DNA from 2 places in the Paenibacillus sp. FSL L8-0708 genome. Region 2 is predicted to be linked to the other one. Evidence: riboswitches for the same ligand, from Rfam matches in the RefSeq annotation. Region 2 holds a riboswitch; the other holds the start of a gene.
The links. A riboswitch is a leader RNA that binds a small molecule or an ion and turns the genes downstream of it on or off. The one in region 2 is predicted to bind thiamine pyrophosphate.
Positions count from the first base shown of each region.

Region 1: another riboswitch for thiamine pyrophosphate. It lies ahead of NYE58_RS02195 (ABC transporter substrate-binding protein); the one in region 2 lies ahead of NYE58_RS15410 (ABC transporter ATP-binding protein).

Region 1 covers NZ_JBBPBC010000001.1:488,484-496,022, reverse strand. Annotated here, with positions in the region: gene NYE58_RS02220 (HAMP domain-containing sensor histidine kinase) at 1-107, opposite strand, end outside; gene NYE58_RS02215 (response regulator transcription factor) at 104-778, opposite strand; gene NYE58_RS02210 (pyridoxamine 5'-phosphate oxidase family protein) at 898-1,317, opposite strand; gene NYE58_RS02205 (MFS transporter) at 1,478-2,698, shown strand; gene NYE58_RS02200 (hypothetical protein) at 2,771-4,222, shown strand; TPP riboswitch at 4,381-4,491, shown strand; gene NYE58_RS02195 (ABC transporter substrate-binding protein) at 4,654-5,703, shown strand; gene NYE58_RS02190 (thiamine-binding protein) at 6,079-6,372, shown strand; gene NYE58_RS02185 (ABC transporter permease) at 6,369-7,130, shown strand; gene NYE58_RS02180 (ABC transporter ATP-binding protein) at 7,165-7,539, shown strand, end outside.
Region 2 covers NZ_JBBPBC010000001.1:3,270,003-3,277,541, reverse strand. Annotated here, with positions in the region: gene NYE58_RS15450 (class I SAM-dependent methyltransferase) at 1-413, opposite strand, end outside; gene NYE58_RS15445 (hypothetical protein) at 475-681, opposite strand; gene NYE58_RS15440 (TIGR00266 family protein) at 844-1,524, shown strand; gene NYE58_RS15435 (Fur family transcriptional regulator) at 1,598-2,077, opposite strand; gene NYE58_RS15430 (S-layer homology domain-containing protein) at 2,396-3,052, shown strand; gene NYE58_RS15425 (amino acid ABC transporter ATP-binding protein) at 3,148-3,900, opposite strand; gene NYE58_RS15420 (amino acid ABC transporter permease) at 3,914-4,582, opposite strand; gene NYE58_RS15415 (amino acid ABC transporter substrate-binding protein) at 4,636-5,472, opposite strand; TPP riboswitch at 5,695-5,798, shown strand; gene NYE58_RS15410 (ABC transporter ATP-binding protein) at 5,934-6,692, shown strand; gene NYE58_RS15405 (ABC transporter permease) at 6,673-7,449, shown strand; gene NYE58_RS15400 (ABC transporter substrate-binding protein) at 7,446-7,539, shown strand, end outside.

The DNA.
Region 1 (7,539 bases), 2.8 Mb from region 2:
AACGGAAGGACCACAGGGATAAATAGCAGTGCAGATACGATAATTAGCAAATACCCTGATAACAAAGAGGAATTACGTTTCTTGCGAATGCGCTCTAATCCTCTCATGCTCTTACCCGGTAGCCGATCCCACGGACAGTTTCGATAATTTCCGGATTACCCGGATCAAGCTCCAGCTTTTCACGCAAATAACGAATATGTACCATCAGAGTTTTATCTCCTTCGATATAAGCCTCACCCCACACGGCCTCGTAGATCTGCTCCTTCGTCATAATTTGGTTAAGATGACGCAGCAAATAGGAAAAAATCTGAAATTGCTTACCTGTAAGCATGATTTCTTCCTGAGTCTGAGCATTCATCACGCGGTTATCCCCTTCATATACGACTAGATGTTTAAGTGTGAGTGAATCCTGAACCGATGCCCCATTCCTTCGGAGCAGCACCTCGATTCGAGCGGCCAATTCATCCGGATGAAAGGGCTTGGTCAAATAATCATCTGCGAACTCCAAACCTTGCAGCTTATCATCAATCGAGGTCCGGGCGGAGAGCATCAAAATGGGCAGCTTAGGGTAAGAACGTTTCAAACGTTGCCCGATCGTAAACCCGTCCAGACCTGGTAGCATAACATCGAGAATAGCCAGTTGGCAGGCGCCGGCTTCTTCCATCGCTCCTTCGCCGCTCCGTAACCAGCGGACACTATATCCTCTTTCGCTTAAATCAGCAGACACTACACTGCCAATTTCACGATCATCTTCAATATATAACAGAGTAACGTTCATGTAGCTTTAGCTCCTCCCCGATATGAATACCTAAAAAGTTGAAGTCATTATAACACATCAAACAGCCCTCCTACCCCATATGGGATAGGAGGGCTGTTTGATCAATTCAACGCTATAGCTTACGGCTGCCATACTCCATGCTCTTTATTGCTGCCTACATACTCAATACGTGTTGGAGTAAGCTCCAGAATTACATAATTAGGATCATCAGGTCCTGTAAACCATGGCTCCAGCTCTTTATTCCATACCTTGGAGCGCAAGCCTTCATCCTTAGAGACGGTAGCAGTTGCTTCAATCTCCAACACATCTTTGCTTCCGCCTGCCTCATAGCCAAGCAGTACAAAAGCATTCGGATTATCGGATAACTCCTCCACTTTATGAGTTTTGCGATTTGTAGCCAAATAAATCTTCAAACCCTCATGGAAAATGGCCATATAACGTACTTTCGGCTTATTTCCTTCTTCGATCGTACCAAAGGAACCGAACTTGTTGTCATCCAATGCTTTAATAATGAGTTGCTCCAGTTGTTTGTTATCCATTACGTAAATCTCTCCCTTCAAGCATGTAAATAAAAGTTTATATATCCAAGCTCACCGTTTGGATTTATCATAACAATGGTGCTTATTATAATGTACCCTTCAGGTTCACATTGAATCCGACCTTACCTCATAAACTACTTCAAGATAAGGAGCTTACTTCGTGAAAAAACTGATTTGGATCGGCTGTCTTTCCTACTTCGTTATCGGTCTGGCACATGTTGTGCTGGGATCTATTCTGCCCGTTCTACTGCAACATTATGACCAAAATTATAGTGCTGGCGGTGAATTAATCTTTAGTCAATTCGCTGGTTTTTTAGCAGGTGTGTTGGTCTCTCCCCTGCTTAATCGCCGCTTCGGTAAACGTGGAGGCATCCTCATTGCCACCAGTCTTCTACTAGTTGCAGAAATTGCCTACGCCTTTCTACCGCCTTGGGGCTGGATGTATGTTATCGCTGTTGCCGCAGGTTTTGGTTTCGGGATGATCGAAGCGGTTATCGGCACCATTATTATTGGTGCTGTAACCGAAGGAACTGCTATTGCAATGAGCCGGCTTGAAGTGCTATTCGGGATAGGCGCACTCGTAATGCCGCTTATCGCCAGTCCACTCATTGCTGCCGGAGCGTGGAGATTGGCCTTTCTAATCGTCGCTGCCTTCTCCTTAATTTCTCTTATCCTCTGGACAAGAGGGCACTTCGGTAATCTACAACGAATGCTGGATGAACGTGCCTCTGTCCAAGGAGCAGACAATTCGCAATCCTCAAGCTCACGTTCTAACAAAAAATTTCCGTATAAAGGTAAGCAATGGATTCTGTTAGGGATCTTCATCGTTTTCTTTTTTCTTTATGTAGGCACAGAGATGAGTTTAGTCAACTTTATGCCGGCTATCTTTATTGCCAAGCTAGGGATGACGGAGTCTGCCGCAGCACTGACAGTCACTTTCTTTTGGCTGGCGATGTCTACAGGAAGATTGTTTGCGGGTGTAATTGCCGAAAAAATATCTTATCGCGTGTACATTCTCAGCAGCTGTTTACTAACCTTGTTACTGCTGACACTCTTTCCGTTCACTGACAATCGAATGGCTGCTTTCATTGTAATTCTGCTGCTGGGGCTGTTTATGTCCGGTATTTTCTCCATTGCTTTAGTCTTCTCCAGCAAAATGCTGCCTGGCACCGAAGAGTCAACACCCAGCATTATGATTGCTTCCGGAGGTGTTGGCGGTGCTTTGCTACCTCTGTTTATGGGCTGGTCTATGGACCATTTAGAAGTGGCACAAACAGCCGGATTACTCGCCGCTTTTGCCGCCTTCTTGTTTCTGCTAAGCATTGCCGCATGGAGGTTCCAGTCCATGCAAGCGGTGAAAGGAAAGAGTTCCCGTATTTAGAACAGTATCAACGTTATCCTTTTAGGGTAATGTGATCTATAAGCATATTCTGAGCACAAGGATGGACGATGAATGAATGAGTCTTCAACTGAGCCTTTGTTACATACTGCGCTCATGCAGTTTATATTTCCCTTTTCTATAAAAAAGGGCGATTCTAAGCAGCTTATCCAGCAATTACAGGACGACGGCTTCACACGTTTTTTTCTGGATAATAAAGAGCTTGAAGCTGCCTATTACGGAGATGGCTACTGTGTTTCCCATGAACGAATGGAGCGCACCTATTTACCGTTTGCTGCACATGTCCTTTTTCCACGCAGGAAGGATGCCGACTCGTTTCGCCGTTTTTCCAGAGTAAATAATCTCGACTGCATTCTGGAGATTCCGCAGCAATCTATATTTTTCAAAATTCTCTCGACGGATATATTCATATGTCCTTTTCAGCTTGGATTCGTGACGATACGTGTCCAGCTGGAGGGGGATTCAATTCCCTTTAGTATTGCCCTAGAATTCGCGGATCGTTTCCGTGCGCTAGAGAATACCTTCATACAGGATGATTACACTTATATTCATTGCGGGGAACAGACCTATGAGATGGTAGAGGATTTTGTCTTCCGAAATTTGGTGGATGGACTGGAGCCATATCTGGATCAATCGGATATCAATGGGGCTTATTTCGAGACCCTTCCTTTTTTCGTAGATGAAAGAATGCAGGTGCAAGCTTTTTATGGCTTTCAGAATGAAGAAAGCTCTGATGAGATTAGTGTAAATCTGCGCTATCGTGCCTCACAGCTTGATGGAATTGATCTCAACGGAAAGCCCTATGCCAGTGCCAGCGATCCAGCGTATATTGCGAACTATTGTCATGAGCATTCCTATAATCGCTGGGGTCCAGACACGTATTATATGATGAATGAGCAGACTTTTTGCTGCATGACCCGCGCTGAACAGGAGATTGCTGTTAGTCTAGCCAACCAGATGTACGGGCAATATTATTACGGATTTTTACTCAATATTTTCCACAAAATCGTTCTGCTAAAGCTCGCCAATATGCACTCCCGACTTCGGATTAATCATGATTATGAGGAAATAGACAATCTAATCTACTCCATCAATAAGTTCTCGGCTAAGTTCTACTTCTTGGAGTTGATTTCCCAGTCGCAGGGCCGGGAGATATTTCTTCAGCTGCGTAAAGTATACGGAAACGATGCTTTGTTCGAGGAAGTGAAAGAAACCTTAAATGACCTGTTTCAGTATCAGGATAAGTTTCAGTCCAAGCGACGGGATAATCTGCTGATGATTCTCACTGTATTTACGGTAGTAAGCGGGATTTACGGCATGAATCAGGTCATTGACGATTTGGATGGAAAGATTCAATGGAGTAAAATGATTGGTTATTCTCCCTTTGAATTTCTTGCCCTCTTCGTGATCATGAGCGGGATTCTGATCAGCGTTGTCCTCACGCTAGGGGCGCTGGTTAGTGAGCTTAAACGGCGTCACCGCAAGAAATATAAAGATCTAGACTAGCAAAAAAGAAACTACTGGATTGGAAAAATTCAGGAGTGCACTACTAGACATTCCGAGTACAGCCGTCTATAATACACCGTATGCGAGAAATATAAGATATAAAGTATGGGTACAAAACTTATGCTTACTTATATTGCACATAGAAATACCCGTTAACTTCATAGAACCAGGGGTGCTGGAATTGGCCGGCTGAGATTGTATCCCACAAGATACTGACCCTTATACCTGATCTGGATAATGCCAGCGTAGGAATCGCCAATTGGTTCTGGTCCCTGTGACCTTAACTAACCTTGCGCCAAGCCAGCGTCCCGATCACTCGGGGCGCTTTTTTTGTAAGATCACTAAAAGATGTAGAAAAACGTACATACTACACTTTACGGGTTCATGTTGTGAAGACGGGATTCTTGTAACCTTAAAGGAGAGAAGAAGACATGCACCTCAAAAAAGCACTTACGTTGTGCCTCACCTGTGTACTCATTCTTGCCATTGCCGGATGCGGCAGCAACAATGGGAATACAGCCGGAAACAAAGCAAATGCTACTGATCCAACTGCTGCGGCTGGGACGGATGCTCCAAAAGAGCTCACCAAAGTTAAAGTCGCACTCGACTGGACACCGAACACGAATCATACCGGTCTATACGTAGCTAAGGATCTTGGTTACTACGCTGAAGAAGGTCTGGATGTCGAAATCGTTCAGCCAGGCGCAGCGGGTTCTGATACTATGGTTACCTCTGGCGAAGCCGCTTTTGGCATCAGCGCCCAAGAAGGATTAACGCTAGCCCGTCTACAAGGCGTGCCCCTTGTCTCGATAGCAGCTATTATTCAGCATAATACGTCGGGATTCGCCGCTCCAGTAGATCGCAATATTAAATCACCAAAGGATTTCGAAGGTAAAACCTACGGAGGCTGGGGCTCACCGGCCGAAGAAGCAGCCATGAAAGCCATCATGGATCCTGAAGGTGGCGATGTAAAAAAGGTGAAGCTGATCAGTATCGGTGAAGCTGATTATTTTACCGCCGTCAAACGTGACATTGATTTCGCCTGGATTTTCTACGCTTGGACTGGTGTTGAGGCTGAGTTGCGTGGCGAGCCATTGGATATGCTGTACTTAAAGGATTATGCGCCGCAGCTCGATTATTACACGCCTGTGCTGACGACGAGTGAGAAGCAAATTGCAGATCATCCTGATCTGGTGAAGGCCTTCATGAAAGCCACATCAAAAGGTTATCAATATGCCATTGATCATCCGGAAGAGGCTGCCGGTATGTTATCGAAGGCCGTTCCTGACCTGGACGCCGACCTTGTCCTAGCTAGCCAAAAATGGCTTAGCCCAAAATACAAGGACGATGCTGCCCGCTGGGGCGAGCAAAAAACCGAGGTCTGGCAGAATTACGGCGACTGGATGTACGATCTGAAGTTGCTGGATAAACCGCTGGATGCTGCTAGTGCATTCAGTAATGATTTTTTACCGGCGGAGTAGAGAGCGGACTTCAGAACCAAGAAGGTTGGACGTTACTTGAGGAAGGAGGAACGGAGCGTAGTAGTTTACTACGTGAGTACCGGACTTCCCAAGTTCGTTCAAGATTCGATGTCGAGTTTGCTTCCTGAATTACTTCGTTATCAAAGTTGGCTTTTTGAACTTACCTTATAATTTAAGAGTTCAAAAAGTCGGCTTTCAGAACCAAGAAGGTTGGACGTTACTTGAGGAAGGAGGAACGGAGCGTAGTAGTTTACTACGTGAGTACCGGACTTCCCAAGTTCGTTCAAGATTCGATGTCGAGTTTGCTTCCTGAATTACTTCGTTATCAAAGTTGGCTTTTTGAACTTACCTTATAAAATGAGAGGATTGATTATTGTGGCTAACACCCTACTAAGCATTCAAGTAATTCCAAAAACTCCGAACAATGAGGATTCCATCCCATACGTAGATAAAGCGATTGAGGTCATTCAGAAATCCGGTGTTAAACATCAAGTGAATCCACTGGAAACCACAATGGAAGGTGAGCTTAGCGAGCTGCTGGAGGTTGTGCGTCAGATGCAGGAGGCGTTGATCGAAGCAGGCAGTCCAAGCGTAATTTCGCAGATCAAAATCGCTCATAATCCTAACGGAATCAGCATGGATAAATTGACGGAGAAATATCGGCCGTGAGATCGACCTGGAAGCTAATATGGCCGCCCCTTGTGGCGGTCGTCTTCTTTTTAACCGTATGGCAGCTATCTGTATCTGTATTTCATATTGAATCCTGGATTCTGCCGAGTCCTGCTGATATTGCCCGTGAATCCACCAGTAACGCTTCTGGTCTTTGGGCTCATACGATGGCTACGCTGCGGCTCACTTTAATTGGTTTTCCCATTGGTACGGGGGTAGGCCTGATCGTTGCTTTGCTTTTGCATCTTTTGCCTTGGGCTAGACGGGCTTTTTATCCACTTATTATTCTGAGTCAAAATGTTCCCTCCATCGCGCTCGGACCCCTGCTCATTATCTGGTTCGGCTTTGGTCTTTTGCCCAAAATCGTGCTGATTACACTAGTATGTTTCTTCCCGGTAGCTGTCGCTGCGATGGGCGGTCTGGCCCAAAGTGATCAGGTCATGATGAATTATATGAAAATGGCTGGCGCAAGCAAGTGGCAAATCTTCACCAAGCTGGAGCTGCCCTCTTCTATCCCGGCACTATTTTCCGGCGTAAAAATATCTGCTACTTATGCGGTTATGGGCGCCGTGGTCGCTGAATGGATTGGCGCGGATAAAGGTATTGGTTATTATATGCTCCTGCAGAAATCCGCATATCGTACGGATCGGATGTTTGTCGCTATTGTTATTATTGTACTTTTAAGTCTTGTACTCTTTGCTATTATTGCATTGCTGGAAAAATGGCTGGTTCGCTGGAAGCCGCGCCGTAACTCATAGAAAGGAAGATGCCTGTATGTCTCAAGCGACGCAAATGCAACACAGAACAACACAAGTCATAAGCTCTCCTGAAGCTCATACCGTGGCACCCGCCCTTGAAGTGAGCGGCATCTCCAAATCTTTTTCCCATCGTCGCCGTGAGACGAAAGTTCTGAATAATGTCTCTCTCAAGGTAGAGCAACAAGAGTTCGTTTCGATCGTTGGTCCTTCCGGCTGCGGAAAAAGCACCTTATTCCATATGATTGGCGGCCTTGTGAAACCCGATGCAGGCACGATCCTCATGAACGGTAAGGCCGTTACAGGTCAACGCGGTGAAATTAGTTATATGCCGCAGCAGCCTGCGCTTTTTCCTTGGCGTACAATTGAGGATAATGTGCTGCTTGCTGGGGAGATCAAGGGCGCACTGCGG
Region 2 (7,539 bases):
CTCCCGCCAGGCTTAAGAAACGAATGCACCTTTCGGCAGATGGCTGCAAAAGATTCAATATAGTGGAAAGCCAATGAACTGAGAACCACATCAAATTGCTCGCTCGCAAAATCAATGTCCTCAATCGGCAGCTGGATATAAGTTATAGCAGGATCGTTCGTTTTTTCACGCGCCTGTTGCAGCATTTTTTCAGAGATATCCACACCTATAACTGAACTCGCCTGCTGCTCACGGGCATATAGGCAATGCCAGCCAAAGCCGCAGCCCAGATCAAGCACACTTTTATTATGTAAGTCTGGAAGAAGCGCCTTTAATACATGCCATTCTCCTGCTGCTGCAAGCCCTCCAATAGAACGGGGCATTTGCTGGTAGGCGGAGAAGAAATTCGAATCGTCATATTTATTTTGTTTCATCAGGGATACATCTCCTATATATTATTTCTTCAATTACTATACGCTGAGCGATGTTCTCTTATCAAATAGCCAATAAAAAAGGAGCATCATCTTGGAAGATCTGCCCCTTATATCTATTCTTATTCAATTGTTCCTGCTTGCTTGGTGTTAATCGTACATGCTGTGAAATGGCTCCATAATCACTATTCAATCTACGACTCTGTGCTGCGCACCAGGCTCCGGAGCGCTCTGCCTTACGCAAGGCTTTTTGTGTCTTGGTTCGTGCCATGTGACACCACTCTCCTATTCATGGGTGAATGATTATTGATCTTACATCTATAAGACAACTTCATTTTAACATATTCCAGACTATGAGCGAAGCAAGAATTCCGTTACACTTAGAGCAAAGCTAGTATTCTATCTTATCTAAATAGATGCGGAGGTTTAAAGGATGAATTACCAGGTTTTGTATGAAGGTGCTTTTGCTATGTTAAAGGTCCAACTAAATCCCGGTGAAAGCGTAAAGGCTGAAATGGGCGCAATGGTCGCGATGTCACCTAACGTAGAATTAAAAGGAACCGTGGATGGTGGTTTAATGCGCGGTCTCGGGAGAATGCTGAGCGGTGAGAAATTCTTCTTTCAAGAACTTAGAGCGACCCGTGGTCAAAGTGAGGTATTGCTGTCGCCTGGCTCACTCGGCGATATTCAGGCGATAGAATTAGACGGATCGTATAAACTGTTAGTTCAAAAAGACGGATTTCTCGCCGGAACTGAAGGCATTCAAGTAAATACCAAAATGCAGAATTTAACCAGAGGGCTCTTCTCCGGTGAAGGCTTCTTCATTGTAGAAATCAGTGGCAGAGGAACGGTGTTCCTGTCTTCCTTCGGTGCTATCCATGCAATAAATTTAGGACCTGGTGAAGAAATGATTATCGATAACGGACACCTCGTAGCATGGCCAGACTATATGGACTACAAGGTGGAAAAGGCAGCCTCTGGCTGGCTTAACAGCATAACCAGTGGTGAAGCACTTGTCTGCCGCTTCCGTGGAGAAGGTGTAATTCTCGTTCAGAGCCGTAACCCTGGCAGTTTCGGAACGTGGATCAAATCCTTTGTGCCTACTCGAAGCTAGACTTCCTAGAACGCAGTAATCAAAAAAGACACAGGCTTAGAGAAAGCCTGTGTCTTTAGGTTAGAAAGCAATCTTACGAGACTGCTTTATCTGCTTCTGCTTTTGCTTTTTTGCAGCCAGTACGTTTACATGTTCCATAAGTACCCTTGAAATCAAGGCGGTGATCCGTGACGTTAAAACCATATTCACGTTCCACTCTTCTCTCCAGCTCCACAAGCCAGTCGTCCTTAATTTCCTCCAACCGACCGCATACGCTGCATATTAAATGATGATGCATATGCGAATGATCGTTCCCGCGCAAATCGTAACGGGCAACTCCGTCTCCGAAGTTCATCTTCTCTACAATGTGTAGCTCACATAAAAGCTCAAGTGTACGGTATACCGTTGCCAGGCCCAGATGTGGATAGCTGTTCTTAACAAGCATATATACTTCTTCTACGCTTAAATGGTCCTTCTCATTGTCGAGCAGAACGTTCACTATAGCTTCACGCTGAGGCGTTAATTTATATTTTTGCGCCGCAAACAATTGACTGATATTTGATATTTGATCCATTTGGTCTCCTACCTTCCCGGAACGATTTAACATCCGTACCCTCTGAGACGCTCCTATTTATGCAGTTAAGACAAACCATAAATAGTAATCGTTACGATATAATCATAACAAAATTAACCACGAATGAAAAGAGCCTGACATCATTATATCATTTCATGCCACTTATCCAAAGTACTACACCCCAATCTGGCCTATATTTCTATTAAAATCTACTTTTTCGTGAAATAATACAGATTAGACCGCAACCTTTCCATAATTTACAACGTTAAAGGAGTGACAAAGGCTAAGGAGCCTATCCATACAACGAGGTGAAAAGACATGAACATGAAAAAAAGCACACTAGCAGTAATCACAACCGTAGCCATTTTCTCCTTTTCTTTGGGTGGTCAGATGTTTGCAGCTGGGAACACCTTTAAGGATATTGATAACATAAACGGCAAAGAAAAAATCATTTCTTTAAAAAATCAAGGGTTAATTAAAGGTGTCAGCGAATCTCAATTTCTCCCTGGCTCTAAGGTAACTACAGCCCAAGGGATTCAGTTTATCTCCGGCGGTCTCCAGCTCAGCCTCGCAGCCATTGACTTTAACAAAGCTCCTGTTGCCAGCGGCTTGTTCACAAAAGTAAAAGACAAAGCCTGGTACGCTGAAGCCTTTATCAATGCTTATTACAATCAAGTTAAGCTACCAAAAGACATTGATCCTAGCCTAATTATGACCAAAGAGCAATTCACTAACTATCTAGTGCAAGCGATCGAAGGCGTAGGTAATCTGCCGATGATCAATATCGTTCCAGTAGATATCGCTGATGAAGCGTCACTGACCCCTGCGTATCAAGGCAGTATTCAGCGCTCCCTGAAATACAAGATCAATACTCTAGACGCTAACGGAAAGTTTAATCCAAAAAGCGAACTCACCCGTGCCGAAGCAGCGATTATGCTTTACAACGCTTTGGAGTTCCTGAAAACTGGAGGATAAGCCAAATTTCAGTTACTCTTCTCATTTGAATAATCCACACACGAAAAAGCAGCTCCGGATGATTCCCGAGCTGCTTTTTCGTGTATATTGTCTTTCTACTCTTCTTCACCATTCAGTCTATTCAGAAATTGCAGAGCCCGGGGATTCTTCGGATGCTCCAGCACTTCTTGCGGCGTTCCTTGCTCTAAGATATGACCGCCATCCATCAAAATGATCCGGTCCGCTACATCGGCGGCAAATTTCATCTCGTGGGTCACAATCACCATAGTCATACCTTCTGCTGCTAATTGTTTGATGACCTTAAGCACTTCCCCTACCAGCTCGGGGTCGAGCGCCGAAGTGGGCTCATCAAACAACAGCACTTCTGGATCTACTGCCATAGCCCGGGCGATGGCCACTCTCTGCTGCTGTCCACCTGACAGCTGATGTGGATAGTTATCAGCTTTATCAGCCAAACCCACCTTAGCCAGCAGTTGAAGGCCCCGCTTACGCGCTTCTTCCTTGGTTCGTTTCAAGACAGTTACTTGTCCCTCCATCACATTGCCTAGCGCAGTCATATGCGGAAATAAATTATACGATTGAAAGACCATCCCTGTTTTCTGTCGAAGAGCCAATACGGAATTCTGAGAAATTTTCTTATGATCTGTAAAATTGATGGTGATATCCCCGAGTGACAGGCTGCCTTGATCCGGGATTTCCAACAGATTAAAACAGCGCAGCAGTGTAGTCTTTCCGGAGCCGGATGGCCCAATAATGACAAGTACCTTTCCATGCTCCATTTTCAGATCAATACCCTTTAACACTTGGAGTGCGCCGAAGGATTTATGCAAATTAATGATTTCAATCACAAGTATCTCTCCTTTAGGTCGCAGAGTAACGATCGAGTCGTTTCTCCAAGTAATTTTGCAGCGCCGACAGCACAGAACAGAACACTAAATAAAACAATCCTGCTTCGGAGTATACCAGCAGAGGCTCATAAGTGGTAGAGGCTACCTGCTGAGCAGTTCTAAACATCTCCGTATAGGTGATGATCGCTGCAAGCGATGTATCTTTGACCAAGCTAATAAAAGAATTGGATAACGGCGGTACAGAAACGCGTGCAGCTTGTGGCAGAATTACGCGGCGCAGAGCCTGCCCGCGAGTCATCCCGACTGAGAAGGCAGCTTCCCACTGGCCTTTATGTATCGACAGGATAGCAGCGCGTACGATTTCCGATGAATAAGCCCCTACGCTAAGGGTAAATCCAATGGTGGCGGCAATGAAAGGGTCGAGTACAATACCAACAGCCGGCAAACCATAAAATATAATAAATAGCTGCACTAACAACGGGGTTCCCCGAATGACCCATACATAAAAACGGGCGATTAGCTTCGGAATTACCCACGGTGAAAGACGTGCCAACGCGGTTAGGATCGCCAAAATCAATCCAAGCACAAAGGAAAGTAGCGCCAACGGAATGGTAAAAGCCACCCCGGCTTTAAGCAGGGGTAGCAGTGTATCTAAGAAAATTTGTATTTTGCGGTCATCCATTATTCAGACATCCTTTTTAGCTTCTAGGCTTAATTAGCCTTGCTAGCCTTGTATTATTTTGAAACGTCAGCTCCAAAGTATTTCTCGGAAATTTTCAAGTACGTTCCATCACTTTTCATCTCTTTAATCGCATCACTGACCGCATTCACCAGCTCATCATTGCCTTTCAGGAATACCGCAGCACTTTGTGAGCCTTCAGGAATCTCATCAACCACTTTAATTTTTGCATCTGGTTTTTGTTTTTTCAGATCCAGATAAGACAAGCCATCATTCACAGTTGCATCAATACGTCCCGAAGTCAGCAGATCCATCGCTTGATTGAAACCGTCCGTAGCTACGATTTCAGCACCGTTCTCACGAGCGATGTCGGATAAGTTACTGGTCAGGGATTGTCCGGCTTTTTTACCTTTTAGATCAGCAAAGGTCTTAATATCCTCATTGTTTTCGCTCACGATCAATACTGCCTTGGATACAATATAGGGTTCAGAGAAATCATATTTCACTTTGCGATCTTCGTTAATGGAAACTTCATTAAAAATGACATCAAACCGTTTCGCATCCATCCCAGCAAAAATACCATCCCACTGAGTTTCAAAAAATTCAGCTTCAACACCTAAACGTTTGGCTACTTCTTCGGCAATTTCCACGTCAAAACCCGTCAATTTCCCCGCAGTGTCATGATAAGTAAAAGGTGCATAAGTCCCTTCTGTACCTATCCGCAATTTGCCGCTGGCCTTCACAGCCTCCAAACTGTTTTGCGCTGAAGATGCTGCTCCACCATTCGTTCCAGCTGTTGGTTCAGCAGCCGTATTGGTATTCGAATTATTGCCGCAAGCCGCTACAAGAACCACGGTTAACGCCAATATAATAGTTAGACTCCATTTTTTCATTATTAAATCCCCTCTCTCTATCCGGTTTTTTTCCGGTAAATTGAATAGTACACTGCCATCACATGATCGTCAATGCTTTTTTCCGATAATATACATCGGAATTGTAATATTAACTAGATTTCTACTTATATCTTACCCAATCTTGGATTAATCCTTCACTTCTTTCTCTCTTTACTTCTCAGAAAGATATGGTATATTTATAAACAAATTAATATGGACCTGTTATTTCACTAGGGGAGTCGGCCGACTGAGACGGAGCTTCAAGCTCCGGACCCTTGGAACCTGATCTGGATCATACCAGCGGAGGGAAGTGGAGCAGAATTTTCATCAAGCATGTTAAGTGTTATTATGCAGAATGAACTTTTTGACCCATTCATTTCCTCTGGAAATGGATGGGTCTTTATTTGTTTAGACGCTCCACAAAAATATTAGGAGGTTAGATCATCACGACCATTTTATCTATGCAAGGCCTAACCTACTCTTTTCCGGAAACTGAACAACCCCCTGTATTCGCAAATCTATCCATGGATATCAGGCAAGGGGAATTCGTCTCCGTAGTAGGTGCTAGCGGATGCGGGAAAAGCACATTTTTCAAAACGGTTGCCGGTTTACTCGAACCTACTCATGGAAAAATAAAACTCCCTACGCTCCCCTCAACCGCTAGTCGTTTAGGTCAGATCGCTTATATGCCTCAGCAGGATTTATTGCTGCCTTGGAGAACAGTGCTCGACAACTGCCTTTTGCCCTGGGAGATCAAGCCCAGATTTAGTAAACAGAAAACGATCACTCAGATTCGGGAAATGTTGGCCCGCTTCGGCTTAACAGATGTAGAGAAGGCTTATCCCCATGAACTTTCGGGAGGTATGAAACAGCGAGTAGCATTTCTGCGCACCTTAGTGGCTGGAGGCGGAAGTGGTCTTATGCTGCTGGATGAGCCCTTTGGCGCTCTCGATGCCATGACCAAACGTGAGATACACCGTTGGCTGTTGGAGTTATGGGGTGAACTGAATCAGACGATTATGCTCATCACTCATGATCTGGAAGAAGCCCTATTGCTCAGTGACCGGATTTATTTATTATCTGGCGGTGCGCACAGCGAATTACAGGAGATCGTTGTCGATCTACCAAAACCAAGACATTATAAGATGAACTATGAACCCCGGTTTATAGCACTACGGGCAGAGTTGGAGCGAAGATTGCATGCAACCTATACCTTTTAAAAAACATCTAGACAACTATGCTCCCTTCCTTCTTCTGGTACTGCTCATTCTTGTAATCTGGGAGTCAGCTGTTCGCCTTCACTTGATTCCAGCCTTTATTCTCCCTGCACCTTCATCTATTGGCATCGCATTGATCGAGCACAGGCAATTATTATTTGGACAGCATTTATTAGCGACGTTGCAGGAGATACTGGTAGGTTTTGTCCTTTCTGTGGTTTGTGGTGTATTGCTGGGCATTGGAATGTTCCTGTTTCGCCCCGTAGAAAAGGCCATCTATCCCTTCCTTATCATTAGCCAGACGGTCCCATTAATTGCGCTATCCCCCATTTTTATTATGTGGTTCGGATATTCGCTGTGGAGCAAAGTGGCTGTGGTGTTTTTGACGGCTTTTTTTCCAGTCGTAGTGAGTACATATGATGGACTTCGTACAAGTGGCCAGACTTACAAGGACTTATTATTAACATTTGGTGCAAACCGCTGGCAGCTGCTTGTCAAAACCCAAATTCCACTGGCATTGCCTGCTTTTTTCTCTGGCTTAAAGCTGTCCATTGTATACTGCGTCATCGGAGCTACTATCGGGGAATGGCTCGGCGGCAGTAAAGGACTCGGTTACTTCAGCCGCAGAATGGCCGGAAATATGCAGAGCGATGAAATGTTCGCGGCTGTATTTCTGCTGTCCGCGCTTGGTGTTGTGCTTTTTCTGGCGATAGCTTTACTCGAACAATTATTTTTAAAGAAAAGAGGATCTAACCAATGAATCATTTAAAATCACCACAACGAGGACTTATTTCTGTATTTCTAGTATGCACACTTTTGCTCTTAAGCAGCTGCGGGAAGGCAGACAAGC